Regions from separate parts of the Variovorax nivicola genome, predicted to be linked through region 2. Evidence: predicted binding sites of a transcription regulator. Region 2 holds the regulator's gene; each other region holds the start of a gene.

Evidence for each region. The regulator sigma-54, encoded in region 2, starts transcription at its own class of promoters, with help from an activator protein. The targets are predictions, from matches to a motif close to TGGCANGNAANCTGCTTT.
Region 1: ACSFBF_RS18325 (pilin) is a predicted target of sigma-54. The motif match lies at 6,298-6,315, and genes of this name have one in related genera.
Region 3: glnA (type I glutamate--ammonia ligase) is a predicted target of sigma-54. The motif match lies at 2,422-2,439, and genes of this name have one in related genera.
Region 4: ACSFBF_RS25130 (TorF family putative porin) is a predicted target of sigma-54. The motif match lies at 3,997-4,014, and genes of this name have one in related genera.

What each region holds. Positions count from the first base shown of each region.
Region 1 is NZ_JBPJZK010000004.1:339,886-347,365, forward strand. It holds gene ACSFBF_RS18295 (pilus assembly protein) at 1-1,894, opposite strand, end outside; gene ACSFBF_RS18300 (pilus assembly PilX family protein) at 1,910-2,482, opposite strand; gene ACSFBF_RS18305 (PilW family protein) at 2,479-3,255, opposite strand; gene pilV (type IV pilus modification protein PilV) at 3,344-3,880, opposite strand; gene ACSFBF_RS18315 (GspH/FimT family pseudopilin) at 3,912-4,400, opposite strand; gene ACSFBF_RS18320 (pilin) at 5,127-5,603, opposite strand; gene ACSFBF_RS18325 (pilin) at 5,709-6,239, opposite strand; gene ACSFBF_RS18330 (3',5'-cyclic-nucleotide phosphodiesterase) at 6,446-7,249, opposite strand; gene ACSFBF_RS18335 (CHASE2 domain-containing protein) at 7,279-7,480, opposite strand, start outside.
Region 2 is NZ_JBPJZK010000010.1:170,292-177,771, forward strand. It holds gene ACSFBF_RS30375 (sensor histidine kinase) at 1-646, shown strand, start outside; gene ACSFBF_RS30380 (cytochrome b) at 734-1,327, shown strand; gene ACSFBF_RS30385 (YceI family protein) at 1,327-1,914, shown strand; gene ACSFBF_RS30390 (YceI family protein) at 1,980-2,624, shown strand; gene ACSFBF_RS30395 (hypothetical protein) at 2,634-3,002, shown strand; gene ACSFBF_RS30400 (LysE family translocator) at 3,049-3,693, shown strand; gene ACSFBF_RS30405 (phospholipase D family protein) at 3,704-5,311, opposite strand; gene rpoN (RNA polymerase factor sigma-54) at 5,322-6,923, opposite strand; gene lptB (LPS export ABC transporter ATP-binding protein) at 6,941-7,480, opposite strand, start outside.
Region 3 is NZ_JBPJZK010000005.1:485,446-492,925, reverse strand. It holds gene glnL (nitrogen regulation protein NR(II)) at 1-295, opposite strand, end outside; gene ACSFBF_RS22620 (hypothetical protein) at 298-807, opposite strand; gene glnA (type I glutamate--ammonia ligase) at 961-2,376, opposite strand; gene ACSFBF_RS22610 (competence/damage-inducible protein A) at 2,523-3,323, opposite strand; gene ACSFBF_RS22605 (EI24 domain-containing protein) at 3,320-4,210, opposite strand; gene ACSFBF_RS22600 (sterol desaturase family protein) at 4,261-5,235, opposite strand; gene ACSFBF_RS22595 (polysaccharide deacetylase family protein) at 5,249-6,061, opposite strand; gene ACSFBF_RS22590 (YncE family protein) at 6,045-7,055, opposite strand; gene ACSFBF_RS22585 (pseudouridine synthase) at 7,145-7,480, opposite strand, start outside.
Region 4 is NZ_JBPJZK010000006.1:309,956-317,435, reverse strand. It holds gene ACSFBF_RS25160 (HNH endonuclease) at 1-861, shown strand, start outside; gene ACSFBF_RS25155 (DUF2441 domain-containing protein) at 1,184-1,753, opposite strand; gene ACSFBF_RS25150 (helix-turn-helix domain-containing protein) at 2,333-2,524, opposite strand; gene ACSFBF_RS25145 (hypothetical protein) at 2,647-3,108, shown strand; gene ACSFBF_RS25140 (antitoxin VbhA family protein) at 3,151-3,372, shown strand; partial or broken gene ACSFBF_RS25135 (magnesium chelatase domain-containing protein) at 3,643-3,840, opposite strand; gene ACSFBF_RS25130 (TorF family putative porin) at 4,057-4,935, shown strand; gene glnK (P-II family nitrogen regulator) at 5,003-5,341, shown strand; gene ACSFBF_RS25120 (ammonium transporter) at 5,371-6,798, shown strand; gene ACSFBF_RS25115 (SMP-30/gluconolactonase/LRE family protein) at 6,993-7,480, shown strand, end outside.

The sequences.
Region 1 (7,480 bases), on a different contig from region 2:
TCACCGGGCGCGCGCAATGCTGGTAGCCGCCGCCGTTGGGCTTTGCCGCGTAAGGCGACACCCAGTCAGGCTTGGAAAGATTCAGCGGATCCACGCTGTCCTTGGCCCCGCTGCCATAGTCGTACTGGCTGTGCGCGCCGGAGGCTCCGCCGAAGTAGCGCAGCGTCTCGAACATCATCTCGCCCACGGGGTTGCCCCACATCGAACACATCGATGGATCGGTCTTGCCGCTGATAGGGCCGTCGGTGATCCAGCCGCAGTCGTTGTACTGGCTACCGTTGAAGCCGATCAGGCGCAGGCGGTCGATGTTGGCAACGACACCGGCGACGCCGGTCTGGAACGCGCCCGTCTGCGGATTGACTTCGTCGGCAAAGCTGCTCACGTTGCGCCGCAGAATGCCGCCCGCGATGTTCTTCTGGTACGAGCCCGAGAGCAGGCCGAAGTACATCTTGTTGTTTTCACCAAAGTCGTGCAGCAAGCCGGTCGGCTTGTAGATGGCCGTGCCGCCGTTGTTCGGATAGGACTTGCAACTGGCTTCACGCAAGGCAGAGTCGGTGCTGGAGCATGCTTCCACCCGGATCTTGCGGGTCGCAATCGCGCTGGCAGGCCGCGTTACTTTCAGGGCCAGTCCCCAGTTGTCGTCACCCGCTCCCTCGACGTGGCGAAACCTCACCGTCTTCCAGCCTGCCGTCGCGAAATTGAAGTCCTTAGAGTGACTTTGCAAGCCGGTTTGACTGCGGTCTGCGCCGTGGCCGCCATACCAGCCCCAGCTTGTGCCATTGATGGTGGCCTCCACGGCGTCGTCTCCATCAACGGCAAAGGTGTAGGCCCCCGCCGTCGGAATGTAGACCTCGCCCGCGATCTCTGTCAGGTAGTTGTCCTGGGTGCAGCCATTCGTGCCGCTGAACGGGTTGTTGTTTCCGCCGGTGGTGTCGATCACGCCGATCGCGCTCGTGCCACACAGATTGGCGGTCGTTCCGTTTGCGGTGAAGAAGCTATTCATTTGCGTCGCGTTCGTCGGTGTCGCCGCGTTGTTTGTCTTCTTCCACGTCATGATGGTCATCTTCTGATACGCGGTGCTGGGCAGCATCTCGAATGCCGAGCTGCCATTCGCCGTGCATGCCACTCCACCCAAGCAGACGTCCTGCCCCGCAGTCCCCTCCTTGGATACCCAGTCCCAGATCTGGAACTTCGAGTCGTTGAGAACTCGCAGGCGAGGGATCGCGTCGTCGCCGGTTTCGCCCAGCGTGGTCACGGCAAAGAGATGGCGGGTGCCACTCAATGGTTGCGCCAGTGGCGCGTAGTCGTTGATGTTGTAGACAGCGCCATCGCGAGCGGGGTCATAGGCCTTGCCCCAAGCATGCGCATCGCGAGGCACATAGGCCGCCTGCAGTACGGTGCTGCTGGTGGTATCGGTCACGCGCATTCCGCCATAGAGCACCCGGCGAATCGCATCCATGCGCGATGTGGCGAGGTAGTTCAGGAAGTCGCCGCTCCAGCGGCTTCCGCCACAGATCTTCTTCTTGGCACCCGTAGCAGCCGCGACAGGCGAGAACTTGTCGTTGCTGTATTCATAGCAGGCGTTGTTGTTGAAGTAGCCGTAGTAGTCGATCTGGTCGGGCTTGTAACCCACGTCGATCACGCCGTCGCCGTTCAGGTCGGAAGCGTCGTTGTAGGCCTCGTAGTAGAGCTTGTGATCGCGCCCCATCACCAGCATGTTCAACGGCGGATTGCTCTCGCTCACGAACAGCGGCGTCTGTGCCAAGGCCGTGTCTCCGCTGTCTTGCGCGGTTGCGAGGTGCTGGCCAAAAAGCAATGCCACTGCGGCCGTAAGCAGGCCGACCGTGTGGAAGATACGAAAGGTTGAGCGGTTTGAACTTGTGGAATGAGCCATTGCAGCCCTCCTCGACTATTTGATGAAGAGATTGACCGTGGAACGCAGGCAGAACGCCAGCGGGCCGCAGGTTTGCACGCTGGTTTCGGCGGTTGCCTGGGCGTTGAGTTCGTAGAACTCCGTGCAGCCGGTGCTTGCGGCTTCGAGGGCGGATGTGGCACTCGAACCCTTGGGACAGACGGTAGAGATGTAGCGTGGATACCAGTAGCCGTAGGGGCCCGCGAAACCGGTGGCTGCAGCCTTGGTGGCAAACGAGGTGTTCAATCCAAGGGGGTCGGCGCGGGCCTCGGAAATGAAGCAGGGCTTGGTGCCGTCATAGGGGCTGGCCGCGCCATCCGCACACTTGGACAGCGAGATGCCGTACTTCTGGATGATGCGCTCACCCTCCCGCAGCGCGCCGTCTGCCGTTTCCTGTAGGCGCTGGCTTTCAAGCATGTTGCCGGCAATGCGCGATTCCAGCGTGACGGTGCGCATGCCAACCACGGCCAGTACCAGCACCAGCAACATCATGATCATCGCGACGAACAGCGCGGCTCCGCGCTGGCGCGCTTGCAGGGAAGAAGGCAAAGAGTGACGTGGCACGCTCATGGCATCAGGTTTCTTAACGTGAGGGAGCCGCTGGCCAGTTGGTAAAGCTGGCCCTTGCTGGCATCGCAGTTGACGCTGGCGCCGCCCGCACCTGCCCAGCGGGTGCACACGGACGACTCCATGCCTCCTGTGACCTTTTCGGCCGTACTCGACAGCAAGACGGCGTAGCGCAGTGAACGGATGACGTCGTCGGCCGCGAGGGTGCCGGTCTTGAACTCCTCGACGCGCCGCTCGGCAAATGAGTCACTGCCCTTGCCGACGCCAAACTCGAAGAGCACGCCGCGCACGCCGACGGCCACTTCCTGCTTGTCTTCGGCCTGATTGCCGGCTTGGCAGGCCAGCGCGCCCTGGGGGGTGAGAAAGTACTTTTCGACGAACAGCCCTGCGCCCAGGGCAGGCGCGGGCGGCGCTTCATAAGCCCCCAGCGCGGCAATGCCCGCCGCAGATCCGGCGCAGTCCTTCTCGTTGTTGTCGCGCGCCTGATAGCGGATGCACAAGGTGCTGGCGTCGATTGCATAGATCGCCTGGCCCACGGCGAACTTGCAGTTGTTGGGATAAGCAGCGCCGTCGGCTGGAAAGGCCTCATCCATGGCCTGCGTCGGGTCGCGCCGATAGCCGGCCTTCGTAAACTCGTTGTCCAAGGTCCCCAGCGCGTAGCGGCTGTTGCCGAGGTTCTCGCTCTGACTGGTGCGGAAACCGAAGTTGCGCAAACCTTCTATGTAGATCGTGGCGGCGATCAGGATGACGAGGAGGCCTATGGCCATTGCCACCATGAGCTCCACCAGCGAAAGGCCCAGCTCGGCCGCTCGAGAGCGGTGAATGACGCTGCCGTGCGTCCGCGGACATGTGTGCGACATAGGCTCAGAGCCTCGATCGCAATGTGTAGGAGCAAAAATCATTGTCGGTTCCATCCAGACATTGGCCTTTCTTGACCGGCCAGGCTACGGTGACCGAGACCACACCGCTTCCCGCAGCATCCAGGCCGACGACGAAGTTGCTCGTGACAAGAGCATCGGACAGCTCGGGCATGAGCTGCTTGGCGCGTGCACCCCAGCAGCCCAGCCGCTTGGCCGGAGTTGCAGTCAACGGCTGGCAATCGTTCGTGGTGACGGTACTCACTTCAGCCCCTGCGGCTTTCGCGTACCCACCCAGATCTGCCTTGGGTGTGCCATTGGCTTGCAGCACGGTAAGCGTGTCGCCGCGCATCGTCTCCATCAATTCGGCTGCGACCATCGACGCCATCTGGCGTCGCTCGGTATCGGTGGTGAATTGGATGGCGCGCACATGCATGCCTGCGGCGCCAAGCAGGCCGACGCTCACCAGCAGGACAGCCATGAGAACCTCGATGAGGCTCAGGCCCGTTTGCCGGGATGACGATGAGGAACGAGGGGCATTCATGGGGAAGAAACCGTGACAAAAATGCCGGGCCTCAAGGGCAGGATTGCCCAGCTGCCACACTTGGCATCAGCCGTACCAAGCCCGCGCGGGTCACGCTGAGGCACTGCACGCGCGTTGCGTTGGTCGCGGAAACTGACACTGTGTAGGAGGTGCTACCGGCGGCAGCAGGTCGGGCCTGGCCCGAGACCTCGAAGATCACGCCGCCGGAAGAACTGGGCTCAACGCTGACAACATCGGACAGCGTGGCGTCGCGCAGCACCTGCGCTCCCACCTTGGCTTCCCACTTCTGCCCCGTCGCGGTGACGGTGCTTTGCGTGCGCTTGTAAACACCCTCTGCACGAGCGAACTGGAACAGGGTCTGCAACTCCTGCGTTGCAGAAGTCACCCGTTGATTGGCGATCATGGTCGTGAACGACGGCATCGCCAGCGCAGCCAAAATAGCCACCAAGGCAACAACGACCATCATCTCGATCAGCGTGAAGCCTTTCTGCCTCTGCGGTGACAAAGTTAGTTTTTTCATTGGGCGCAGGAGCTATCGACCTTGGGTGTCAGAATTAGTTGAACTTCGTTTCCGAAGGTAATGTTTGTACATTCAACTGTTACCGACCTGAAGGCCGCTCGCCTTCCTGGAGCGACCGTTTGTCAGAAATGCAGGCTTCTCATAGCTTTGGCAAGCAGGCGTCCGAGAAGCGCACCGGCTGCAATTAGCAGGTTGGCCCGTCCGGCGTTGCTATAAGTCGATGCAGACTGGCCAACGAAGCCGCGACGCTGAGTAGGCGAGAAATCAACGTCAGTGGCGCAAGGTCGCGCAGACCGCAGAGATTCGAAGCATCGAGGTGACGGACAACATCACTAGCGATGCACCCATGTTGGCAGAGCCGCTGGCGCAGATCCGCTCAGATGGCGGCTGCATTCGATACGTGCCAATGGCGCGTATGTATGTCACCAAAGCATGTCATGAAGCCATCGCAGAGCAAGCGCGCTGCGCTCATTCCGCCCATAAAAATGTCAAGCTCCGGAGTCGGACCTCAGAGTGAATCGACCTTCTCATGGCCGCCTACGGATGGGCCGCATCTTGGAAATTACTGGGCCCAAGAATCCAAGCAAGTTGAATCCAGATCGAATTTCGCGTATCAGAGCCTGATCCCGAATTTTGCTTAGCAGTGTCGTCAGCGTTGGCGCACGTTGCGAAGAAACTCATTCAGGCGATTTTGCCTGTGCCTCCTGGACCGGGACTGGCCGTCCATTACAGCGGGCACGCCGCTGAAACGTACTTGGCATCGATGTTGGCGGCCTTGCAGCTCCAGTATCCATGCAAGTCGCGAGTCCACGTGATGGTTCCTGCTGTTGTTCCCTGCAGTGGAGTTCCTGCGAGATTTCCGAATGTCGCCACGATCGTTGAGGAGACGGTGGTGGACAGGGAGACTTGGGGGACACCGCTGCCCGTCGTTGACCACGTCTCGGCAATCGTCGGCGCTGCGTTGCCTGAGGTCTCCTGGAGGCTTGAACCAGTCGCTTGAGGATCACAGTTGCCGGAAACAGCCGGGTTTCCAACATTCGTCTTGCCGTTCAACAAGCAGGCTTCTACCGCGGATTTGATAGATCCCGATTCGCCTACTACGCGTTGAACTTGCGCCCGGAAGATGTAGGTTGAGTATTGAGGGACAGCAATCGCCGCGAGGATGCCAATGACCGCAACCACAACCATCAATTCGATCAGCATGAAGCCGAGAGCTTTTGTGCTTGAGGTACTCATAAGCAATGTCAAGATTGTTTTGGGTACAAAAAAAGCCGCCCGAAGGCGGCTTCTGATTCAGTAGCGCTGAAATTAAGGAGCAGCGGCAGCGAGCGGGCAAGCCGAGGTCGTGTACTTCGCATCGACGTTCGCGGCAACACAAGTCCAAGTGCCTTCAAGCGAACGGCTCCACGTAATCGTGCCAGGAGTGGTCTTCAGCACAGTTGCTGCGCTGTTGCCGAACGACGCAACAATCGTCGATGCAGCAGTAGCCGACAGGGTCACAGCCGGAACGCCAGAACCTGCGGTTGCCCAGGTCGTGGCAATTGTGGGGGCGGCATTGCCACCGGTCACTTGCAGATTGGAACCAGTAGCTTGCGGATCACAGTTGGTGGCAGTGGTCGGGTTACCGACTGCGACCTTTCCATCAAGCAAGCAAGCCTCGATAGCAGTTTTGAGAGCGCCAGACTCCGAAACGACGCGTTGCACTTGCGACTTAGCAACGTAGGTTTGGTACTGGGGAATCGCGATAGCGGCCAAGATGCCGATGATCGCGACCACGATCATCAGTTCGATAAGGGTAAAGCCGGCCTGTGCGCGGCGGGCGAGAGTACGACGGTTCATGTTTAACTAACTCCAGGTTGGTTGTTACGCCCGGGAACCTGCCCGGAGCGAGGTACCTTCCGCAGCATCTGTGCCACCCGCCCCCAGAGCCTCCCGCTGACCGAACACGTCACTTTTACCCACTTTGGCGTTACATGATGTGACACGATTCGCTTGCAAACGCTACACGCAGTGACAAATTTGTCATGCCAGCGCATCACCCACCGTCAGCAAGTCAGAATCCCATCCGCCTTCAGCCAACGAATATCCCGCTGCGCCAGCCCCGCCACCTGCTCGTCCATCAGCGCCTCGATCTGGCTCATGATCTCGTCGGTTTCAGTGGGCTTGGTGTGGGTGATGTAGATCGGGTATTGCTTCCCCGGCCCGATGTGCGCCAACTCGTCAGCCAGCACCGCAGGCGACAAGTGCAGGCTGCGCTCGGCCAGCGCCTGCTCGCGGCTACTGAAGGCTGTTTCGATTACCAGCATCGCCACGTCGATCGCATTCACCCGCTCCCAGAAGGGCGCGTTGCGCTCGGTGTCCCCGCTGAATACCCAATGGGCGCCGCCTTCGGCCCGCCGCACGGCAAAGCCGCACGCCGGCACCGTATGAACCGCAGGCAGCACCTCGACCAGCTTGGGCTCGCGGCTGCCCAGCGGCAGCAATTGCCCAACCGCGATGACGTGGAAGCTCACGAATGGCGCCTCGAGGCTAGGAATGCTCTCGAAATCCGGCCAGATGACGTTGTTGAACACATGCGCCCGCAGCGCGTCGATGGTGGCCCTCAGCGCATGCACGCGCAGCGGCCGCTTGCGGCGGCTGCCCACGGCGTCGAGCATCAAGGGGAGCGCAGCGATGTGGTCGAGGTGGCTGTGGGTGAGCACGACGTCGTCGATGCGGACCATTTCATCGAGCGTGAGGTCTCCGACCCCCGTGCCCGCATCGACGAGCAGGTCCGTGTCGACCAGGAAAGAGGTGGTGCGGCAGTCTTTGGCGATGGCGCCTGAGCAACCCAGCACACGAACCTGCATTGTGAGAGACCCCTTGTATGTGTCTGTCGTCATTTGGTTTCGAACCGGGTTGCGCCATCCCAATCAGGGTCTTGCGGTCGCAACGCCATCGAGGCTAAACGCTGGGCGTAGAGCTGGTAAAGGACTTTTTTGGCATCTGCGGCGAGCAGGGGGGCCAGCAAGTTTCGGCCCATCGCCCAGTCCTGCCGGCGGTAGGCCGCGAGAACTTCGCTCCAGCGGTCGAGCAGTTGC
Region 2 (7,480 bases):
CGACAGCGGCATCGGCATCGCGGCCGACGCGCAGCAGCGCGTGTTCAACGACTTCGAGCAGATCGGCAACGTCGAGCGCAACCTGCAGCGCGGCCACGGGCTGGGCCTGGCGATCGTGCGGCGGCTGGCGGCGCAGCTCGGCATTGCGGTGTCGCTGCGCTCGGCGCCGGGGCGGGGGTCGGTGTTCAGCTTCGAGCTGCCTGCCGCGCCGGAAGGTGCTGTGGCGGCGGCGGCGCGCCCTGCGTCCATGTCGCACGACGACGGCGCCACACTGCGCCCCGGACTCGCCGTGCTGGTGGTGGAAGACAACACGGTGGTGGCCGACAGCCTCTCGGCCCTGCTGCTGCAATGGGAAGTGGAGCCGCGCGTCTATGCCAGCGCCGCCGAGGCGCTGGCGCTGGCCGACCTGCGCGCGCTCGACGCGGCGCTGTGCGACATCCGCCTGCCGGGCGCGCTCGACGGCATCGCGCTGGCCGAGAAGCTGCAGCGGCAGAAGCCCTCGCTGGCGATCGCGCTGATTTCGGCCGACATCAACGAAGCCACCCAGCGGCTCGCCGCCGAGCGCGGCTGGCATGCGCTGCGCAAGCCGGTGCAGCCGGAGGAGCTGCGCGGCGTGCTGCTGAAGGCGCAGCAGGCGCGGGGCTGACCGAGGCCACCGGGCTGGCACGGGCCCTGCTGTGCTGTCATGGCTTCCGATATATGCTCCGCGCACAGGCCGCCAGCCCTGCCTTCGATGTCCACCGACACATCCCCCCCTCCCCTCGCCGCCGATCCACGCAGCCCGCGCTACGACCCGCTCGCGATCGCGCTGCACTGGCTGCTCGCAGCCCTGATCGTCGGCTCGTTCGGCGTGGGGCTCTACATGACGGGCCTGCCGTTCTCGCCGCTGCGGCTGAAGGTGTACAGCTGGCACAAGTGGGCGGGCATCACGATCCTCGCGCTGTCGGCGCTGCGGCTGCTGTGGCGGCTGGGGCACCGCCCGCCGGCGCTCCCGCCGGGCATGACGCGCCTGCAGCTGGCCAGCTACCGCATCAGCCACACGCTGATGTACCTGCTGTTCTTCGCGGTGCCGCTGTCCGGCTGGGCCTACAGCTCGGCCATGGGCATGCCGGTCGCGTGGTTCGGCGTGCTGCCGCTGCCCGACTTCGTGCCGGTCGACCACGACTTCGCCGAGGCGGTGCTGCAGCCGCTGCACCGCAACTGCGCCTTCGCGCTGGCGGGCGTCACGCTGCTGCACGTGGCTGCCGTGCTCAAGCACCACTGGATCGACCGCGACGGTCTTCTGAAACGCATGTGGCCCGGGCCACGCAAGGAATCTGCTCGATGATGAAGCGCCTGTTTTTCCGCCTCTTGCCGTCGCTCGCGGCGCTGGCCTTCGCGATGGCACTGCCAGCGGGCGCCGAGCCTGCGGCCGCGAAACTCGTTGCCGACAAGAGCCAGATCGTCTTCGTCACCAAGCAGATGGGCGTGCCGGTGGAAGGCACGTTCAAGAAGTTCGACGCACAGGTCGCCTTCAACCCGAAGAAGCCCGAGGGCGGCAGCGTCGCGCTGCAGATCGACACGGCCAGCGCCGGCTTCGGCGTGCCGATGAGCGACGCCGAGCTGCCCAAGCAGCCGTGGTTCGACGCCGCGCACTTCCCGCAGGCAAGCTTCCAGTCGAGCGCCATCAAGGCGCTGGGCGACGGCAAGTTCGAGATGGCGGGCAAGCTCACCATCAAGGGCACGGCCAAGTACGTGACGGTGCCCGTCAGCATCGCGGCGGCTGGCGGCAACTACGCGGTGGCCACCGGAAGCTTTACGATCCAGCGGCTCGACTACAAGGTGGGCGACGGCGAATGGACCGACACCTCGATGGTCGGCAACGAGGTGCAGGTGCGCTTCAAGTTCACGCTCGCGGGCCTCGGGCCGCTATGAACCGCCGGTCTGGCCCGCCCTCTCCTCACTCACCTTCCTCTTTCATGACCCACACAACCAACGCCATGAAAAAGCTCCTTCTCGCCACGGCCCTGTCGGCCGCCGCGTTCACCGGCGCCACGGCGCAACAGCAACCACAACAGCCCGAATACACCGCACCGGCCGTGGCTGCCAAGCCCGCAGGCGGGCCGGTGAAAAACGCCAACTACGTGGTCGACCCGACGCACACCTTCGTGATGTACGAAATGGGCCACTACGGCACCACCACCAACCGCGGGCGCTTCAGCACCAAGGACGGTTCGGTGCAGATCGACGGCACCGGCGCCAGCGGCAAGGTCGACATCACGATGGACATCAGCTCCATCAACACCGGCGTAGACCTGCTCAACCGCCACGTGCAGAGCAAGGATTTCTTCAACGTGGCCGAGTTTCCAACCGGCCGCTTCGTGGCCGACCGCATCGACTTCAGCGGCGGCAAGGTGGTCGACGTGCCTGGCACGCTCACGCTGATGGGCCAGACCAAGCCGGTGACGCTGAAGGCCGTGCGCTTCAACTGCTACCTGAGCCCGCTGATCAACCGCCAGGTGTGCGGCGGCGACTTCGAGACCACGGTGGAGCGCAGCGACTGGGGCATCACCTGGGGGCTGAACTTCGGCTTCGAGAACAAGGTGAAGCTGCTGGTGCAGGTCGAAGCGGTCAACGTGCAGTGACACGGGCTCATGTTCATCCGGTTCGTGGTTGGAGGCGACGAGGAAGATCACCGGCAGCTCAGCGGGCTCGTCACCGAGACCCGCATCCTGCGAGACAAGGGCGAACTCACGGCCGCGGAAGAAGAGCGGCTCGAAGCGATCTATGCGTGGTTCAACGCGAATCTGCCCTGCCCTCCGTTCTCGAGTGCCGGTTGGTCGAGGAACGCCGTAGCCTGGTTCAAGGATGGCGCCACCGAGTCGATCCAGCAGATGCGCAGCCTCGCGGCGCTTCTGATCCAACATGACACCGCTGTCCGGATGCTGCGCTCGCGCAATCCCGGCAAAGTGCTTTACGAGGACCGGTTCCAGATCGTCGTCGAGGAATGGAAGAACCTGTGATGCGGCGGACGGGCGATCTGCGCTCGGCGACAACCAAGGAAACTGAATGATGGACACCACCCTTTCCCTGCTCGGCATCGCCGGCGCCATGACTGTGGGCGCGATGAGCCCCGGCCCAAGTTTCGTGATGGTGGCTCGCACCGCCGTGAGCTCTCGCGCTGACGGACTGGCTGCCGCGTTGGGCATGGGTGCCGGCGGACTGGTCTTCGCGATCGCCGCGCTGGCCGGGCTGCAGGCGGCGTTCCTGGCCGTGCCGGCGCTGTACGTGGCCATCAAGGGCCTGGGGGGCGCCTACCTCGTCTACCTGGGCATCCGGATATGGAGCGGCGCGCGCCAGCCGCTTGCCGTGACGCAGGAGACGGGCGCCTCGCCGCGCCAGCAGGGCCGCAGCGGCCGCGCCTTCCTGCTGGGCCTGGCCACGCAGGTCAGCAACCCGAAGACGGCGGTGGTGTACGCCAGCATCTTCGCGGCCTTTTTGCCGCGCGAGGTGCCGCTGGTGCTGGCACTCGCGGTGCCGGCGGTCATCCTCTGCATCGAGACGGGCTGGTACGCCATCGTGGCGCTGGCGCTGTCCTCGGCGGCGCCGCGCTCGGCCTACCTGCGCTACAAGGTCTGGATCGACCGGGCCGCCGGCGGCGTGATGGGGCTGCTGGGCCTGCGGCTCATCTGGTCGGCCGTGCGCGGCAACTGAAGGGTCGAAGCTACAGCAGGCTCTCCGGCGTCAGCGGCGCCAGGATCTCGAGCATGGTCCGGTCCCAGAAGCCGGAGTCGGGCTCCTCGGTCAGCACGGTGAGCTTGCCGGCGTCGTCGCTGACCCATTCGATGCGCGACTCGCTGCTGCCCTCGGCAAAGCGCAGCCGGTAGGCGCCCTGCTGCTTGAGCACATCGATGAGCTTCAACGCCTGCTGCGCCATCTCGGGGCTGCGGATGAAGAGGCCGATTTCGGTGTTGTGCGTCTCCGAGCGCGGGTCGAAATTCATCGAGCCGACGAAAAGAATGCTCCGGTCGATCACCGCCGACTTGGCATGCAGCCTGCCCACCGAGGTGCCGAACAGGCCGAGCCGCACGCTGCGCCGGGTACGCGTGGAGCTCAGCTCATAGAGGTCGGCGCCGAGCTTGAGCATGTCGGGCCGGTAGCGGCGGTAGGCCGTGTGCACCAGCGGCTCGTCGGTGGCGGCCAGCGAATTGGTGACCACGCTGATCTTCACGTTGCGGCCGCGGATCTCGCGCATCACCTCCAGCCCCGAGGCGCCCGGAATCAAGTATGGCGAGACGATGGTCACCTCGGAGCGCGCGCGGCGCATCTGCTCGACCACGTTGTAGCGCACGCTGTCAACGTCGAGCAACGGCACGCCGCCGTAGGAGGCGGTCTTGCCGATCACGCGCTCGGGCGAATCGGCGTAGGCCTCTGCGGTGGCCCAGATCAGGCCGAGCTTACCGGCGTTCAGGTCTTCCGCCATCGGGCTGTAGCCGAGCAGGTCGTTGGGCGCGGGCGGCGGCGGCGGTGGCGTGGTGTCAGGGCCGGTGGCGACGTCGAAGCGCTTCTGCAGCTCCTCGCGCGACAGGTCGCTGCTCACCACCGACTGGATCGGCCGCACGTAGATGCTGTTCCAGTACTGGTCGAACAGGCTGCCCAGCCGCGGGACCAGCGCACCGGTGACGAAGGTGTCGAGGTCGAGAAAGTTCTCGCCCGCGGTACGCCTGAAATACTGGTTGCCGATGTTGCGCCCACCCGCCACCGCCATCGCGCCGTCGGCGATGAACAGCTTGTTGTGCATGCGGCGGTTGACGCGGCTGAAGTCGAAGAGCGAGGCGCTGAAGCGCTTCAGCAGGCTGCCGCGCCCGGCCGGGAACGGGTTGAACAGGCGCAGCTCCACGTTGGGCGTGGCGGCGAGGCCGAGCAGCAGCTCGTCTTCGCCGGCGGTGTAGAGGTCGTCCATCAGCAGCCGCACGCGCACGCCGCGCTGGGCGGCGTCGCGCAGGGTGCGCAGCAGGTAGCGGCCGGTCTCGTCGTTCTCGATCTGGTAGTACTGCACGTCGAGCGTGCGCTGCGCGCGGCGGGCCAGCTGGATGCGGGTGTCGAAGGCGAAGTCGCCGCCGGGCATGAGGCGGAAGCCGCTCAGGTCGGGGTCGGGCTGCGAGGCCAGCGCGATCTTGCCGAGGGCGGTGTCGGCCGAGACGGCCATGGCCTTGGTGGGCGGTCGCGGCGCCTCGTCGGGCAATGTGGCGCAGCCGGCGAACAGCAAGACCGCCGCCATGACGAAAACCCAGTGCCCACAACGCGAAAGCGACAGCAGGCGACGGGTCATCGGTGGCTTTCTACAGGGCCTTGCGAAGGTTGGCGGGCGCGATGCGCAGCGCCTCGCGGTACTTGGCCACGGTGCGGCGCGCGCACTCGATGCCCTGCTCCTTCAGCATCTCGGAGATCTGGCTGTCCGACAGCGGCTTCTTGATGCTCTCCGAGCTGACGAACTGCTTGATCAGCGCGCGCACCGCGGTGCTCGACGCATTGCCGCCGGTCTCGGTACCCAGTGCCGAGCCGAAGAAGTACTTGAGCTCGACCGTGCCGAAGGGCGTGGCCATGTACTTGGCGGTGGTCACGCGCGAGATGGTCGATTCGTGCAGGCCCAGTTCGTCGGCAATCTCGCGCAGCACCAGCGGCCGCATCGCGAGTTCGCCGTGCACGAAGTAGCTCTTCTGCCGCTCGACGATGGCGTTGCTCACGCGCAGGATGGTGTCGAAGCGCTGCTGGATGTTCTTGATGAACCAGCGCGCCTCCTGCAGCCGCTGCGACAGCGCCTGACTGCCTTCGCCCTTGTGCGACTTGAGCGCGCCGGCGTAGATGTCGTGCACGCGCAGGCGTGGCATGACCTCGGGGTTCAGCATGACGCGGAACTTCACGTTGGTGCCGCGGCCCGTCTTGGTGACGATCACGTCGGGAATGACGATGTTGCGCTCGACGTCCACGAAGCGCCGGCCCGGCTTGGGCTCGAGCCGCGCAATGATCTGCAGCGCCGAGCGCACCAGTTCCTCATTGCTGCGGGTGAGCGTGGCCAGGCGCTTGAAGTCGCGGCGCGCAAGCAGCTCCATTGGCTGCTTGCAGATGGCAATGGCGATCTTGCGGACCAGCTCCTCTTGCTCGGTCTCGTCCTCGCGGGCCAGGGCGCGCAGCTGGATGCCCAGGCATTCGCCTAGGTCGCGCGCGCCGACGCCGGCGGGCTCCAGGCTCTGCAGCAGGCCGAGCGCCACCTGAAAGTGGTGCACGAGGTCGTCGAACTGGTCGTTGTCGTCGCCGGCCAGGCCCGAGGCCAGCGCGGGCAGCGAGTCTTCGAGGTAGCCGTCGTCGTTGAGCGATTCGATGAGAAAGCGCAGCGCGGCGCTGTCGTTTTCGTTCAGGCGCAGGCTCAGCGCCTGGCGGTGCAGGAAGGACTGCAGCGATTCCTGGCTGCGCGCGAGTTCGGTGGCGTCGGCGCGTTCGTCGTCGCCCAGGTTGTTCTGGCGCGCAGGCGCGTCGCTGCCCCATTCGCTGTCGTCGGGCGCCATGTCGACGGTGCCGTCGCCTTCCCAGTCGGGCTCGCGCTCGGCGATTTCGGCGGCGGGGCCGTCGGTGTCGGCCGTGGTGGTGGTGCTGGTTTCGGTGGAAGCAGTGGACGCGCTGGCGGCGGGCGAAGCGAAGTCGCTCTCGCCGTCGCCGCTATCACCGCCGTCATCGCGCGGTACCGGGGCATCGGCCGTGTCGAGCCCGAACTCCTCGCGCGCCGCTTCTTCCGCGGTGCGCTCGAGGAACGGGTTCTCGTCGAGCATCTGCTCCACCTCCTGGCTCAGTTCGAGCGTGGAGAGTTGGAGCAGCCTGATCGACTGCTGCAGCTGCGGCGTCAGCGCCAGATGCTGCGAGACGCGAAGGGATAGCCCTTGCTTCATGGGAACCGCTCCCGCCCTTACATGCGGAAGTGTTCGCCCAAGTACACCCTGCGTACTTCGGCGTTGTCGACGATCTCCGAGGGTGTGCCTTGTGCCAGCACATGCCCGTCGCTGATGATGAACGCGTGATCGCAGATGCCCAGCGTTTCACGCACGTTGTGGTCAGTGATGAGCACGCCGATGCCGCGCTCCTTCAGGAAACTGATGATCCGCTGGATTTCGATCACCGCGATCGGGTCGATGCCGGCGAAGGGCTCGTCCAGCAGGATGAAGCGTGGCTGCGTAGCCAGCGCGCGCGCAATTTCGACGCGGCGGCGCTCGCCGCCCGACAGCGCAAGCGCCGGCGAATCGCGCAGGTGGTCGACGCGCAGGTCGGCCAGCAGCTCGGCCAGGCGCTCGTCCATGTGCTGCTTCGACAACGGCGCCATCTTGCCGTTCGCGTCGGGCTCCATCTGGAGCTCGAGCACGGCGCGCACGTTTTCCTCGACCGTGAGCTTGCGGAAGATCGAGGCTTCCTGCGGCAGGTAGCTCAGGCCCATGCGGGCGCGGCGGTGGAT
Region 3 (7,480 bases), on a different contig from region 2:
CCTGCACGGGCATCAGCTCGTGGTTGACGCGGCGCAGGAAGGCTTCGTAGCGCAGCGTTGCAAAGTCGTTGCTGCTCGCGCCGTCGATGGCCGTGCGCAGCACCTGCGGCTCATGAAAGCATGCGCCGAACTGCGAACCTTCGAGGGTGCGGCGCGAGGTGCCCAGTGCGTCTTCGAGGCCTGCGTTGGCAAACAGCACGGAGCCGTTGCTGTTGACCACCGCGATCAGCGTGGACAGCAGGTCGAAGGACTGGAAGCGCGGATTGGCGCCGGTCGCCTTCTTCCCGAACACCATGACTACTGCGGCTGCTGCTTGTTCGGCAGACGGGCGATTTCACGGCGGATGCCGGCGATGTCGCTCTCGTTGCGCGCCAGCTCGGCCTTCATTTCGGCGACGCGGTCCAGGTACTTCTGGTAGTTGCGGCCTTCGCTGCCCTGCTTCTCGGGCTCGCCGTTGTTGTATTCCTTCTGCAGCTCGGCCTGGCGCGCCTCGGCCTTCTTGAGCTCGGACTCGAGCACAGAGCGGGCCTCGCCGTCACGGGCACGCTGGTCGACGCCTTCGACGCGCGGGCTGCCCGCCGGTGCACGCGCCGCGGAGGAGCCGCCGGACGACGCGGAGCCACCGCCCGAAGACTTGGTGCCTTGCACGACCGTGACGTTGCCGCCTTCCATGACCTTGCAGCCCTTTTGCTGCGCGATGGTGGCGTTGTTGGTGTACTCGTTGCCGCAACGCCAGACGCGCTCCTGCGCGAGCGCCGGAAGCGCGATCAATGAACCGGCCAGGAAAATGAGAGAAGCAGTCTTCATGTGTATCGGTGGAGGGCGGCGACAAAGGTGCATTTTCGTGCAATTCGATGCCACCAGTGACAAGATGTTCCACTCCATTGAAAAAGGACGGCCGTGGCCGTCCTTTTTCATTACATCCCCGCCAATGGATTGGTGAGGCTGTACTTCTCGCGATTACAGCGAGTAGTACATGTCGAACTCGACCGGATGGGTCGCCATGCGGAAGCGCGTGACTTCCTGCATCTTCAGATCGATGTACGCGTCGATGTAGGCATCGGTGAACACGCCGCCCTTGGTCAGGAACGCACGGTCCTTGTCCAGGTATTCCAGGGCCTGGTCGAGGCTGTGGCAGACGGTCGGGATCAGCGCGTCTTCTTCCGGCGGCAGGTGGTACAGGTCCTTGCTGGCGGCTTCGCCCGGATGGATCTTGTTTTCCACGCCGTCAAGACCGGCCATCAGCAGCGCGGCGAAGCCGAGGTACGGGTTCATCAGCGGATCGGGGAAGCGCGCTTCGACGCGGCGGCCCTTCGGGTTGGCCACGAACGGGATGCGGATCGAGGCCGAGCGGTTCTTGGCCGAGTAGGCCAGCTTCACCGGGGCTTCGAAGCCGGGCACCAGGCGCTTGTAGCTGTTGGTGCCGGGGTTCGTGATGGCATTCAGGGCACGGGCGTGCTTGATGATGCCGCCGATGTAGTGCAGGGCGAAGTCCGAGAGGCCTGCATAGCCGTCGCCGGCGAACAGGTTCTTGCCGTCCTTCCAGACCGACTGGTGCACGTGCATGCCGGAACCGTTGTCGCCGACGATGGGCTTGGGCATGAAGGTGGCGGTCTTGCCGTAGGCGTGGGCCACGTTGTGGATCACGTACTTCTGCAGCTGGACCCAGTCGGCGCGCTGGACCAGCGTGCTGAACTTGGTGCCGAGTTCCATCTGGCCAGCATTGGCCACTTCATGGTGATGCACTTCGACCGGGATGCCGAGCGATTCGAGCACCAGGCACATTTCCGAGCGCATGTCCTGGAAGCTGTCGACCGGGGGAACCGGGAAATAGCCGCCCTTGACTGCCGGACGATGGCCGGTGTTGCCGTGCTCGTATTCCTTGTCGGTGTTCCACGAGGCTTCTTCGGAGTCGATCTTCACGAAGCAGCCCGACATGTCGTTCTTCCAGCGGACGCCGTCGAACACGAAGAATTCGGGTTCCGGACCGAAGAAGGCGGTGTCGCCCAGGCCAGAGGCCTTCATGTACGCCTCGGCGCGCTTGGCGAGCGAACGCGGATCGCGCTCGTAGGCCTTGCCGTCGGCGGGGTCGATCACGTCGCAGGTCAGGATCAGCGTCGTTTCTTCGAAGAAGGGGTCGATGTTGGCGGTGTTCGGGTCGGGCATGAGCTGCATGTCCGAAGCTTCGATCCCCTTCCAGCCGGCGATGGACGAGCCGTCGAATGCGTGGCCCGAGGTGAATTTGTCTTCATCGAATGCCGAGACCGGCACGGTCACGTGCTGCTCTTTGCCACGGGTGTCGGTGAAGCGGAAGTCGACGAACTTGACCTCGTTTTCCTTGACGAGCTTGAGTACATCGGCGACGGTCTTTGCCATCAGTTTCTCCTGAGTTGGATGGTGGTTAGGAATACAGGGACGAGGGATGCAGTTTCTGTGCCATTGTCACCTCACTCGATGAGGCTTTAGTGGCCGCCGCAAACCCCAAATGAAAGCGGAATTTCACCAAATTGGTGCGTTCAACGTTAACGCACCAATTCTGGACCAAGCTTGGCATCAAAGGTGTGCAACCCTTCGATCAGCTGGACATAGGCGGCATCGAGCCGGCCGGGGTCGCCCTTGACGCCCAGCTCGATGTGGCGGCCGTATTCGGGGTGATCGACGCTGGGCAGGCTGAACACCTTGATGCCGGCGTGGGTGGCCTCGATGGCCTGCATGAGCGGCGTCAGCGTGGCTTCCATGGCACCGAAAACGATCACGGACTTCTCGGCGACGGCGTTGCAGGTAAACAGTTCGACGTAACGGCCGTCGAGCACAGACTCGATCATCGGCCAGGCCATGACCGGAAAGCCCGGCACGAAGTGCACGTCACCGAAGCTGAAACCCGGGATCTTGTTGTACGGGTTGTAGATGAGCGTAGCGCCCTGCGGAAACACGCCCATGTTGAGCCGGTGCACGTTGTCGGACCGGTCTGGCTCGTAGGGCACGCCCTGCTCGCGCGCGGTGTCCTGCATGCGCTCGCGGATCAGCAGCTCGGCCTCGGGGTGCAGCGCCAGCGGCACGCCCAGCGCCTTGGCAGCGCACTGGCGGGTGTGGTCGTCGGGCGTGGCGCCGATGCCGCCGGTCGAGAAGACGATGTCGCCCGAGGCGAAGGCGCGCGCCAGCGCGGCCGTGATGCGCGCGGGCTCGTCGCCCACGTACTCGGCCCAGCTGAGCTGCAGGCCGCGCGCGGCGAGCAGCTCGATGACCTTGGCCATGTGCTTGTCGGCCCGCTTGCCGGAAAGGATCTCGTCGCCGACGACGATGAGACCGAATGCGCGTGTCATGGTGAACCCCATTGGGAAAGAGCGGCCTTGCTGGCTTGCTCGGCCTCGAGGGCCGGTGTTGTGCCGTTGGCGGCCGATGCCTCGGCCACCGCGCGCTGGGCACGCAGCTGCGCGAGCGCGTCGAGGCAGTAGTGAGCGAACCAGAGCGCCGAGAAGGCGAAGACCAGTGTGTAAATCCAGATGGCGATCGGCACCAGCACGAAGAAGGCGGCGGCGAACAGCAGGCCCGATGCCCAGACGATGCTGGGCGCTGCGCCCAGATAGCCGCACAGCACGCCGATGCACAGCAGCGGCAACCGGTGCGCGCGCAGCAGCGCGGCGCGCTCCTCGGGGCTGGCGTGCTCGGCCAGCGCATCGAAGCTCATCACGCGGTAGGTGAGCCAGCCCCAGATCAGCGGCGGCAGGATCAGCACCAGCGGCGGAATGAGCCACAGCGGCATCGACACCACGAGGGCGATCAGCGCCAGGATGGTGACGCCGAGCGAACGCGCAACGCTGCCGAGGAACGAAGCGCCCTTTTTCTGTTCGAGCGAGGGAAAGCGCCGCTCGCCCACGAGCTTGGTCAGCGCAGGCGCCATGAAGCCGGCCACGATCAGCAGGCAAACCACCACGATCAGCGGCGTGGCGGCGAACACCACGACCAGGGATGCCAGCGCAGAAGTGACGTCACCCGAGAAAAGACGGCCGATCCAGGCCCAGAAGCTCGACAGCAGCGGCCAGGCGTCGAGCGCGCCGCGTGTCCAGGTCACGGCGGAGTCCCAGTAGAAATAACCGAGCCCCGCGGCCAGCACCACCATCAACCCCAAAGGGAGCAGCGACAGCACGATCACGCGCGGCAGCATGCAATAGGCGACCGCGCGCCAGAAGGAGTCGAGGAGCAGGCGCATTGAGCAGCGAGGATAACGCCTCGGACGAGCCGTTCAGGGGCCGGAGCCCCTCAACCGCGACCGACCATTCGCTTCAGGCCGAGCCACTGCTGGGCCCAGAAACCGCGCCCGTATTCGCGCACGCGGCCATCGGCATCAGCTTCGACCTGGTCGCGGATGCCGGTCGGGTCGTAGCGGTTCTCGAAGTTGGCGGTGCGAAACAGCATGTCCCACCACGGCAGCAGCACGCCGAAGTTGTGGCCGCCGAGCGTGCTCCTGCCGTTCGATTCGTGCCCCAGCCCGATGCTGTGGTGCAGCCGGTGGAAACGCGGGCTGATCCACAGCCGCTCGCCGATGGCGCCGAAGCTCAGCCGCAGGTTGGCGTGCTGCAGGCTTTCGCTGAGCTGCGTGAAGGCGACGAAGGCGATGAACTGCCCCGGCGCGACGCCAATCAGCTGCGCCACGATGACGATCAGCGTGTCGTGGACGATGTCGTCGAGCAGGTGGTTGCGGTCGTCGCTCCACATGGTCATCTGTCGCTGCGAGTGATGCAGCGAGTGCAGGCCCCACCACCAGTTGAACTGGTGCTGGCCGCGGTGAATCCAGTAGCCGACGAAGTCGAGCACCACAAGATAGATGGCGAAGGCGACCACCGGCACGTCGGTCACGCCGGGCCACACCTCATCGAGATGGAAGGTGCCCCACCCCGCCGTGCGCAGGCTGCCCATCGCGTCGTCGAAGAAGGGCTGCAGCGTGAAGAAGATCGCCAGCCGGAACAGGCCGAGGCGGTGGATCAGCGTGTAGAGCACATCGATGCGGATCGCGTGGCGGTCGACCACCGGCTCCACCGAGCGCCAGCGCTGCAGCGGCCCGATGATCGCCAACAGCACCAGGATCTGGATGACGCCGACCAGCAGCCAGCCGGTGGCGTCGAAGGCGTCTTCGGTCCAGCCGCCCAGGCCGATGGCGTAGACCAGCGGCTGCACGGCGGCCTCGAAAAACCAGCCCTGCACGGCGGAAAAAGCGTCTGTCAGCCAATCGATCACGGCGGAAACTCGTTCAGGGGTGGGACGCGATCCAGGCGCGGAAGTCCGGGTGCTGGCGCAGCGTCTGGAAGCAGAAGCCCTTGGCTTTGAGCCCGATGATCAGCGGCTCGAGGTTGGCCGGCGCCCACGGGTCCTTGCGCGACCAGATGCCCAGGTGCGCGAGCAGGATGTCGCCGGGGCGGATGGTGTCGAGCGCCTGCGTCAGCAGCCTGGCGTTGCTGAACTTCTCGCTCGGCAGTTCGTCGCCGAGAAAGCCGGCGGGTGCCCAGCCGACGTACTTGTAGCCACAGCCTTCGGCGGCGGCCAGCAGCGCAGGTGAAGTTTTGCCGCCCGGCGCACGATACAGCGGCAGCGGCTTCTTGCCGGTGATGGCGGCCAGCCGGTCGGACGACTTGCGGATGTTGGCGCAGTACTCGGCCGCGCTCCAGGTCGATTCCTTGCCGTTCTGCGGGCCGGCCGAGGGCTTGATGCGGAAGCTCGGCGGCGTGCCCTTGACGTCGGCACGCCAGTACGCGTGGTCGTAGGTATGCGAGCCGAACTCGTTGCCTTCGGCCGCCCTCGCCTTCCACCAGGGCGCCCAGTGGTCGTCGAGGCTGTCGCCGTCGGTCTGGGTGCGCTCGGCGGCGGCGAAGAAGGTGACGCGCACGTCCTGCCGCTTGAGCACGTCGGCCACCAGCGGGGCGATGCCCATGTGGCCGGTGTCGAAGGTCAGGTAGACGGGCTTTTCACAGGTGGCGCCCGGTGTCGCCCCCCAGGCGACGGGAGCCATGACTCCGGCCAGCGACAGCGCGAGGGCCGCGCCGATGCGGCTAGATGCGCTTGGCATGATCGAGCGTCCAGACGCCATGCGGCGAACGACCGACATTCACCTGCCGCACGACCTTGTTGCTGGCCAGGTCGACCACGCTGAGCTTCTTGGCCCAGCGCGAGGTCACGTACAGCGTCTTGCCATCGGCCGACAAGTCCATGCAGTCGGGGCCGCCCGGCACCGGATAGTTCGCGATGACCTTCAGCGTCGCCAGGTCGATGCGGCTGATGGTGTTGGCCACCCGGTTACTCACGAACACGCTCTTGCCGTCGCCGGCCGAGCGGAAGGCGTGGGCGCCCTTGCCGGTGGGGATCTTGCCGACCAGCTTGGGCTCGGCGCCGGCCACGTCGAACACCTGGACGCCGTCGCTGCCGGTCAGGCCCACCAGCAGGGTCTTGTCGTTGTGCACGCCGAAGATGTCGGCCGGCATGGTGCCGGTGGCGGTGCGCCACTTGACGGTTTGCGTGGGCAGGTCGACGGCGATCATCTCGTCGCTGTCCTGCATCGTCACGTAGGCGATGGTGCTGGTGTTGTCGATCCAGATGTGGCTGGGCGTCTTGCCGCTGGCAATGCGCTTGGCCAGCTTCAGGTCCTTGCCGTCCCATCGGTAGATGTCGACGTGGTTCAGGCGGTTGCCGGCCGTGACGAACCACTTCATGTCGCGCGAGAACTGCAGCTGGTACGGATCGATGATGCCGTAGACCACGCGCTGCACTTCTGCCGTGCGGGGGTTCAGGAAAGTCAACGAATCGCCCGCCGAATTGGCCACGATGACCGACTTTTCGTCGGGCGTCATGTAGATGTGGTGCGGCTCCTTGCCGGTGGCGATACGCTGTTTTTCCGTCCAATCGACGGGATTGATCACGCTCACGCTGGCGTCCAGCGAGTTGAGCACGAAGATCGGGGGAGGTTCGGCCGGCGCGGCGGCGGCAGCGGGGAATGCCGCCAGGGCCGTCAGACAGGAAAACAGGAAAGCCGCGATGCGGCCGTTCGGTCGAGCAGGGAGTCGCAAGGGAAGGTTCCGAAAGAGAGCTGGGAATCTTAACGGCCGGCTCTTAAGGCTGGCTGACCGGGAATGCGCTCTTCTCCCGCTTTTTCCCTCTATTGCGACGGTTTCGCAGGTTTGGCCGGCGCGCGCAGGGCGGCAACCTGCTCGGCGGTCAGCCAGCGCCACTGCCCTGGCGCAAGGTCGTCGGGCAATACCAGGTCGCCGATGCGCGAGCGATGCAGCCCCTCGACCCGGTTGCCCACCGCGGCCAGCATGCGCTTGACCTGGTGGTACTTGCCCTCGGTGAGGGTGAGCCGCAGGTGCAGCGGGCTGTCGGACTCGCAGGCGGCGGCGCGCACGGGCTTCGGATCGTCGTCGAGCACCACGCCGGCCAGCAGCTTCGCGATCTGCGCCTCGTCCACCGGGTGCTTGGCCGTCACCTCGTAGAC
Region 4 (7,480 bases), on a different contig from region 2:
GGCACGCAGGCTGTGAAGCCTCGCAGCAATCCTGCGTACTGCTACAACTGGTCGTTTGGAGGCACGCAGGAGCCCGCGCTTGCTTGCTTGTGGCACGCCTCAATGAACGTGGTGGACGGGGGGATCTCGATTAGCGAGAACCTGCGCGATCTTGCGCTGCGATTGGAGCAAATTGCCAAGGACCCGATCCGCCCCGGGGGGCACAGAGATCGCGCGCGGCAACAGGCGGCGCGGGCTCGAAAGCTCGACGAGCTCATTCGCCGATGTGGGGATACCGGTCAGGAAATTCGTGTCATCGTCAATGAGGGCGATATGCGCAGCGAGGCCGACTTGGGTGAAGACAGCTCCTTCGTGCGAGTGCGCCTGCTGGATTCGCAGCCGTGGCAGGTCGTGGCCTATGACCCGCACACGGGCGCGTGCACGTTGAGGAGAGCCACCAAACCGCGCGCGAAAGCTACTCGCGGGCCCGAGTTGGAAGCTACGGTGCGGTTTGCCGACCAACACGATCTGCTGGGCTCGGACCGACCTGATCGCGTTCACGTGACGTCCACTGCTTTGCGCCGCGACCGCGCCGTACGCATGGCGGTCCTGGAGCGCGCCCAAGGCCGGTGTGAACTCTGCGACGTTTTGGGGTTTGTCATGGCTGATGGTCGGCTCTATCTTGAAACCCATCACGTTCAAGCCCTAGCTGAGGATGGCGCCGACAGGGTGTCGAATGTCGTAGCCCTTTGTCCAACGCACCATCGTGAGGCCCATTACGGTGGTCGGCGGACGCAACTGCGAGCAGAACTGGAGGAGCTACTTCTTCTGATGCAGCCTGTCAAAACAAAGGGGGGCGAACGGACAGCCGACTTGTTCTAGGAGGGGGACGCGCGCGCTCTGCAGAACGCCGTCGCATAAAAGCACTAGCGTTCTCGCCGCAGCGCTCCGTCGACGGCTTGCAGTTGAGGACGGCTGCGCGCTTTGAGAGCGCTTCGCCTTCGCCGCCACCTTGGTCTGCGTCCGCTAGGCATCGGCGGCATGGTCTCCGGCTTGGCTTCAGCTCTCAAGAGGGAGGCTGGCCGCTTACCGCTATCAGACATCGATGCAAAGGCATCCAATCCTGGACTGGGCTGTCCCAGGTTTTCCGCAACCATCAGGACAACATTCACTCTTTCACTCTGAGGGTACTCGCAGTAGCCATCTATCGCTCTTCATCGAGCACCGTCATAGCACCTTCCAACAGAATTTCACACTGTCCAGAAGAGGGCTCCCCGCTCCAGTATCGATGGGCAGCGCTCTCAAGTTCGTTCATTGCGCACGAGTCAGTCCGAAGATGCCCTTCATTCGCGAGAAACATATTCCCCTCAGCTAAAACCCGGAGAATTCGAAAAGGTCCAGCCTTGCCTATCTGCTTTTGCCAAGATTTGGCGTCCGAACTGCTTTGGGCGAGCCATATGCATCGGTGCCGAGATGGGCGCAACGCGTAGCTTTCGCGCCTCACGTTTTCGAACTCCAATTCGCGAACAACACGGATGTAGCTATTCATGTTGTGGCTATACGCCGCTGCCAACTGTTCCCTTGTGAACTTGGAAGCGTCTACAGAGTGAAGAAACTCAAGGAGTTTTCGCGGCTTGCCAAAGACAGGCTGCACGTCATTGAGTTGATTTCGAATGCTCTCATAGTATGGATTGCGGACCATATCGCTCGTTCGAATCGTGGTCCCCACTTTGAGAAGCGAGTGATTGCCGTGATCGACGTGAAAGTATTCCATCGCCCGATTCTGGCTGAGAGCCGATAGAGGCCATCGACCAGTACCGGTCCGAAAGCTGCTGCGCCGGCTGCCCTGCAAACCCCGGATCGTAAATTCGCACGCCAAAGCTGTCCGTTTCTTGCGGGCGCGAAGTCAAATCAGCTGGATATAGAGCCTCTGTCGATTGTGAATCCATACGTCAACTCGCGCCTTGAGCGCCACACGTGGTCAGCTTGACGCTAGCCAGCAGTGCTCTGGGCCAACGAAGACCGCTGTGATGGGGCGCCGAATTCGACGCCGATTGGGCTCCAAGGCATGGCCTCCCCGCCATGCAGCTTTGGCTCAAATTGCGCGAGCATGGCCGACAAGTTCGGAACGCTAGGGTTGCCTTTTCGGCCGGCTCGGGAGGGGGGCGATTTCGGATCAGAGTCAGAAGGGGTCATTTGAGGCCGTTCGTTGCATCTAGTCGAGCCCCCGTGCGTATGCAATGGGCTGCTATTGACGAAATCTTTCTGGGGCACATGGCGTCTGGCCCCGATGAGCTACGTTTGGCTGGCAGCGCCCAATGCAGCAGTCTCGTGTCTGTGCGCTGAGTAAGAACTAGAGCCTGGCCTCAGCGGTCAATTCGGCAACAGATATCCCGATTCCTGCTGCAATTTGAACTATCGTCATCACACCAGGATTTTGCAGCCCTCGCTCGATGCTGCTCATGTAGGAGCGCTCAACGTGGCTGCGATGCGCGAGCTCTTCCTGGGAGATGCCCCGTGCTTTACGTGTCGAACGGATAGCCATCCCAAGCGCCACGAGCGCAGGATCCAGCGCGTGTTTGGGCGAGGGGACAGGCATGGACAAAATGGTCCTGCCATGCGTACGATTAAACCACGGACGATCTTCCACAAAAAGCGAGAGGCCCTATGTTTCGCGTTCAAGAGCAGTTCGAGCTCGTCAACTCCGCGCTCAGCGCCATAGCGCCCGGAGTTCAGCATTTCCATCTTGTCGAGCAGGTCTTTGAGGTTCCGCTTTGGCTCGTCAAGGTGCGTCCGTCCACCTCTTCTATCGTGGAGCGAGGTCGCTGGAACTGCTACCTGGCCACCCGCGCGGCCGACGCATGCGGAATCGTGCTGAGCGGGCAATGGGCACAGTCCCGAGTGCACGTCCTTCTACCGGGCTATATGACCATTGACGGTATGCCCACACTGGCTCGATGTGATGCGCTGTGGGAGTGCTGCGCAGTCGACAAGCAGGGACAAATCAGCTGGCTGTTTGAAACCGATCGTGGCCCGTTCATTGATCCCCAAGATGAAAAGATCTCCCTGAGCAACGTTAGCAAGACGCTACGCTGGAAAGACTTTGGGAATGATCGTGCAGTGCTCTAGCCCTAAAAAGGTGCGAGTCTGTCGAAACCAGGGGAAACGAATATGAGCACGAAGGCAGAGCGTCGATTCGCGATAACCCAGGCTCTCGCGAACACTCGCATTGAGGGCCATAGGCCGACCGCAGAATTTCTTTCGGATTGCGAGAGTGTGATCGACGGGCGCATGACCTATATCGAGGCCATTCAAGCGAGCTTGTCGCGCGTCATGGATTCGCCGGATGCAACTCAAGCCGGAGGACCTACTTCGGTGCCTGACGGCAGTTGATTGTGATGAGCGAACTCCGAGAGCTTCTTTGGAGTTTTGTGTGTGCACAAGGTTGAACATGAGTACATCGCTCAACCGGGGGGGCCTCCGGCGGCCTGGCAGGGGCCTGAAGAAATAAAAAAATCAGTCAGACCGATTCAACTGGGCGGCTCGCACAGAGAAATTCGGCGCCTCCGTGCTGCATGGCCCACACGTCAAAAGCGCAATGAGATGAGCCTGGCAGCTACGGCTATCTGACTCACTTTGATTGAAAGTCTCTTGACTACATCTGATGCGCTTGTTATTTGGAAACTCCAGCCCCGCGTTCTGGAGCGCCGAGCGAACCCGTTCGCGCGCCTCCTTGACCTCGGTTTCCACCAGCCCGACCAGCGTGAAGCTGGGCAAACCGTTCGCCAGATGCACCTCGACAGTGACACTGGCCGCTTCCAGGCCCAGCAAGGCGCGGCTCTGCACCAAAGACAATCCCATTCTTCTCCCTCTCCCCAAGATGGTGCGCCCATCTTTGACATACCCGCGGTGGTGCGGCGCACCAGACAACTGCAACCACTCGCAACAGACGTTGTAACGATTTGGCTCTCAACCAAGGCAGGGGCGAGGGTGGTTATGACCGGTATTCGTGCAGTTTGGCACGCTCCCTGCTTTGAGCCCCACAGGTCCAACAACACACTTGCGAGGAGTTCCCTGATGACGCACCGTACCGCCGCCCAGGCGCTGATCGTTCTGGCCGCTGCATTGACCGCTTCGGGCGCAGCCTTGGCGCAGACAGCAACGACGGATGCCGCAGCAGCACCGGCAGCCGCTCCCGCCCCGAATCTCACGGGCAACGTGTCCCTCACCACGAACTACAAGTTCCGTGGCCAGGATCAGGACATGATCGGCAAGAACGACTACGCCAAGACCAAGGGCTTCAAGCCCGCCATCCAGGGCGGCCTGGACTACGCCTTCGGCGACAGCGGCTTCTACGTTGGTAACTGGAACTCCAGCGTCAACTGGCTCAAGGGCAACAGCATCGAGAGCGACATCTACGGCGGCTACAAGTTCAAGGCCGGCCCGCTGGACATGGACGTCGGCGCACTCACCTACATCTACCCGGGCAACTCCGCGGGCAACACCACCGAGCTGTACGTTGCGGGCACCTACGCCAACGAAACCCTCGGTTCGTTTACCGCCAAGTACTCGCACACCGTGTCCAAGGACTACTTCGGCTACGCGGGCAACAAGGCCGGCTCGGGCCTGAAGGGCACCAACACCGGCTACCTGAACCTGTCGTACAGCAAGGAAATCGTGCCCAAGGTCACGCTGAAGGCGGCCGTGGGCTACACGAACATGTCCAGCGACATCCGCAGCCTGGGCTACAAGAGCTATGTCGACTACAACGTCGGTGCGAGCTACGACTTCGGCAACGGCCTGTCGCTGACCGGCTCGGTGCAGGGCGCCAACAAGAAGAGCTCGTACCTCGCGGTGGCCAACCCGGGCGTCGACCTGGGCTTCGGCACCTTCGGCCAGACGACCTACTCGCCGAACAAGGCGCGCTTCATCCTTACGCTGACGAAGACGCTCTGATCCATACAACAACGAGGTGCGGCCCAAGCTGCCGCACCATTCCATTTCCATCCGAAGGAGAAAACTCATGAAGCTGGTCACAGCCATCATCAAACCGTTCAAGCTCGATGAGGTGCGCGAAGCACTGTCGGCCATCGGCGTGCAGGGGATTACCGTCACGGAGGTCAAGGGCTTCGGTCGCCAGAAGGGCCACACCGAGCTCTACCGCGGCGCGGAGTACGTGGTCGACTTCCTGCCCAAGGTCAAGATCGAAGCGGCCGTCTCCGACGACCTGGTCGATCGCGTGATCGAGGCCGTCGAAGGCGCGGCACGCACCGGCAAGATCGGCGACGGCAAGATCTTTGTCTACAACCTCGAACAAGTCGTGCGCATCCGCACCGGCGAAACGGGCCGCGAAGCCCTCTGATCGAGTCCAGGCCCGAAAGAACAACGATTATGAAAAAACTGCTTGTCTCTCTTGCGCTCGGCTTGAGCGTGTTGGCTGCCGGTACTGCCGGCTTCGCGCAAACCCCCGCTGCGGCCACGGCCGAAGCACCGGCCGCGTCGGCATCGGCCCCCGCGGCCGCGCCCGCTGCTGCAGCCGCCCCGGCTGCCGCCGCCGACGCAGCTCCCGCGGCGCCTGCCGCCGCACCCGCCCCGAAGATCGACTCCGGCGACACCGCCTGGATGCTGACTTCGACGCTTCTCGTGATCCTGATGACCATTCCCGGCCTCGCGCTGTTCTATGGCGGCCTGGGCCGCTCGAAGAACATGCTGTCGGTGCTGATGCAGGTCTTCGTGATCTTCTCGCTGATCAGCATCCTGTGGGCCATCTACGGCTACAGCCTGGCCTTCTCTGGTGACGGCAACTTCTTCGGAGGATTCGACAAGATCTTCATGAAGGGCATCACGCAGGAGACCTTCGGTGCGCTGACCACGATTCCCGAATACGTGTTCGTCGCCTTCCAGGGCACCTTCGCGGCCATCACCGTGGCGCTGATCGTCGGCGCGTTCGCAGAGCGTGCCAAGTTCTCGGCCGTGCTGCTGTTCTCGGTGCTGTGGTTCACCTTCAGCTACGTGCCGATCGCCCACATCGTGTGGGGCGGCGGCCTGCTGGGCAAGGACGGCGCACTCGACTTCGCAGGCGGCACTGTGGTGCACATCAACGCCGGTGTGGCCGGCCTGGTTGGTGCCTACATGGTCGGCAAGCGCGTCGGCTACGGCAAGGAAGCGTTCACGCCTCACTCGCTCACGCTCACCATGGTCGGCGCTTCGCTGCTGTGGGTCGGCTGGTTCGGCTTCAACGCCGGCTCGGCTGGTGCTGCCAACGCCGTTGCTGGCCTGGCCTTCATCAACACGGTGCTCGCCACCGCTGCCGCGGCACTGTCGTGGATCCTGGGTGAAAGCCTGCACAAGGGCAAGGCCTCGATGCTGGGCGCTGCGTCCGGTGCCGTTGCCGGCCTCGTGGCCGTCACGCCTGCCGCCGGTTTCATCGGCCCGATGGGTTCGATCGTGCTGGGCCTGCTGGCCGGCCTGATCTGCCTGTGGGGCGTGGGCGGCCTGAAGCGCATGCTCGGTGCCGACGACGCGTTCGACGTGTTCGGCGTGCACGGCGTGGGCGGTATCCTGGGTGCCATCCTGACCGGCGTGTTCGCGGCCAAGGGCCTCGGCGGCACCGGCGGCGCAACGCCCGACACCTTCGCGATGGGCGCACAGGTCTGGATCCAGGTCAAGAGCGTGGCGCTCACCGTCGTGTGGTCCGGCGTGGTTGCCTTCATCGCCTACAAGATCGCCGACCTGACCCTCGGCCTGCGTGTGTCGGAAGAAGAAGAGCGCGAAGGCCTCGACATCTCGTCGCACGGCGAAACGGCTTACAACCGCTGATCTGCTCTGGCCGGGTTGCCTTCGGGCAGCCCCGCCACTGAAACGACCACCACCACCACCTTTTACAAGAACAATTCTTCGTAACGAGTTTTTCAAGCGAGGTCTCCTTTGGATGTTCAGCCCGCAAGCGCTCTGGCGCCAGCGGGCTTTTTTTTGCCCTTTGCCGCGATGGCCGGGGGCACAATCGCGACACCATGTGGACCTCCCTCGAAGACAGCCTCTGCGAACTCGGCGAGTCGCCGTTCTGGCACCCCCAGGAACGCGCTCTCTACTGGCTCGACATTCCCGGCCGCGCCGTGCTGCGTACCCGCGGCGACATCGGCTCTCCAAACGCGAAGGTCGAGCGATGGCCGCTGTCCACCGAGCCCGGCTGCATGGCGCCCGCGCGCAGCGGCGGCTTCGTGATCGCGCTGCGCGACGGCATCTACCGTGCGCGCGAGTGGGGCGGCGAACTGGTCGCAATGGCGCGCGTGGAGCACGACGTGCGCACCATGCGCTTCAACGACGGCAAGTGCGACGCGCTCGGCCGCTTCTGGGGCGGTTCGCTCAACGAAGCCAAGGACCGCGCCAACGCCGCGCTCTATTGCTTCGATGCACGCCCCGACACCGACATCTCGCCCACGCTGACGCAGATGGCCAACGAGTCCACCACCGCCAACGGCCTGGCTTTCTCGCCCGATGC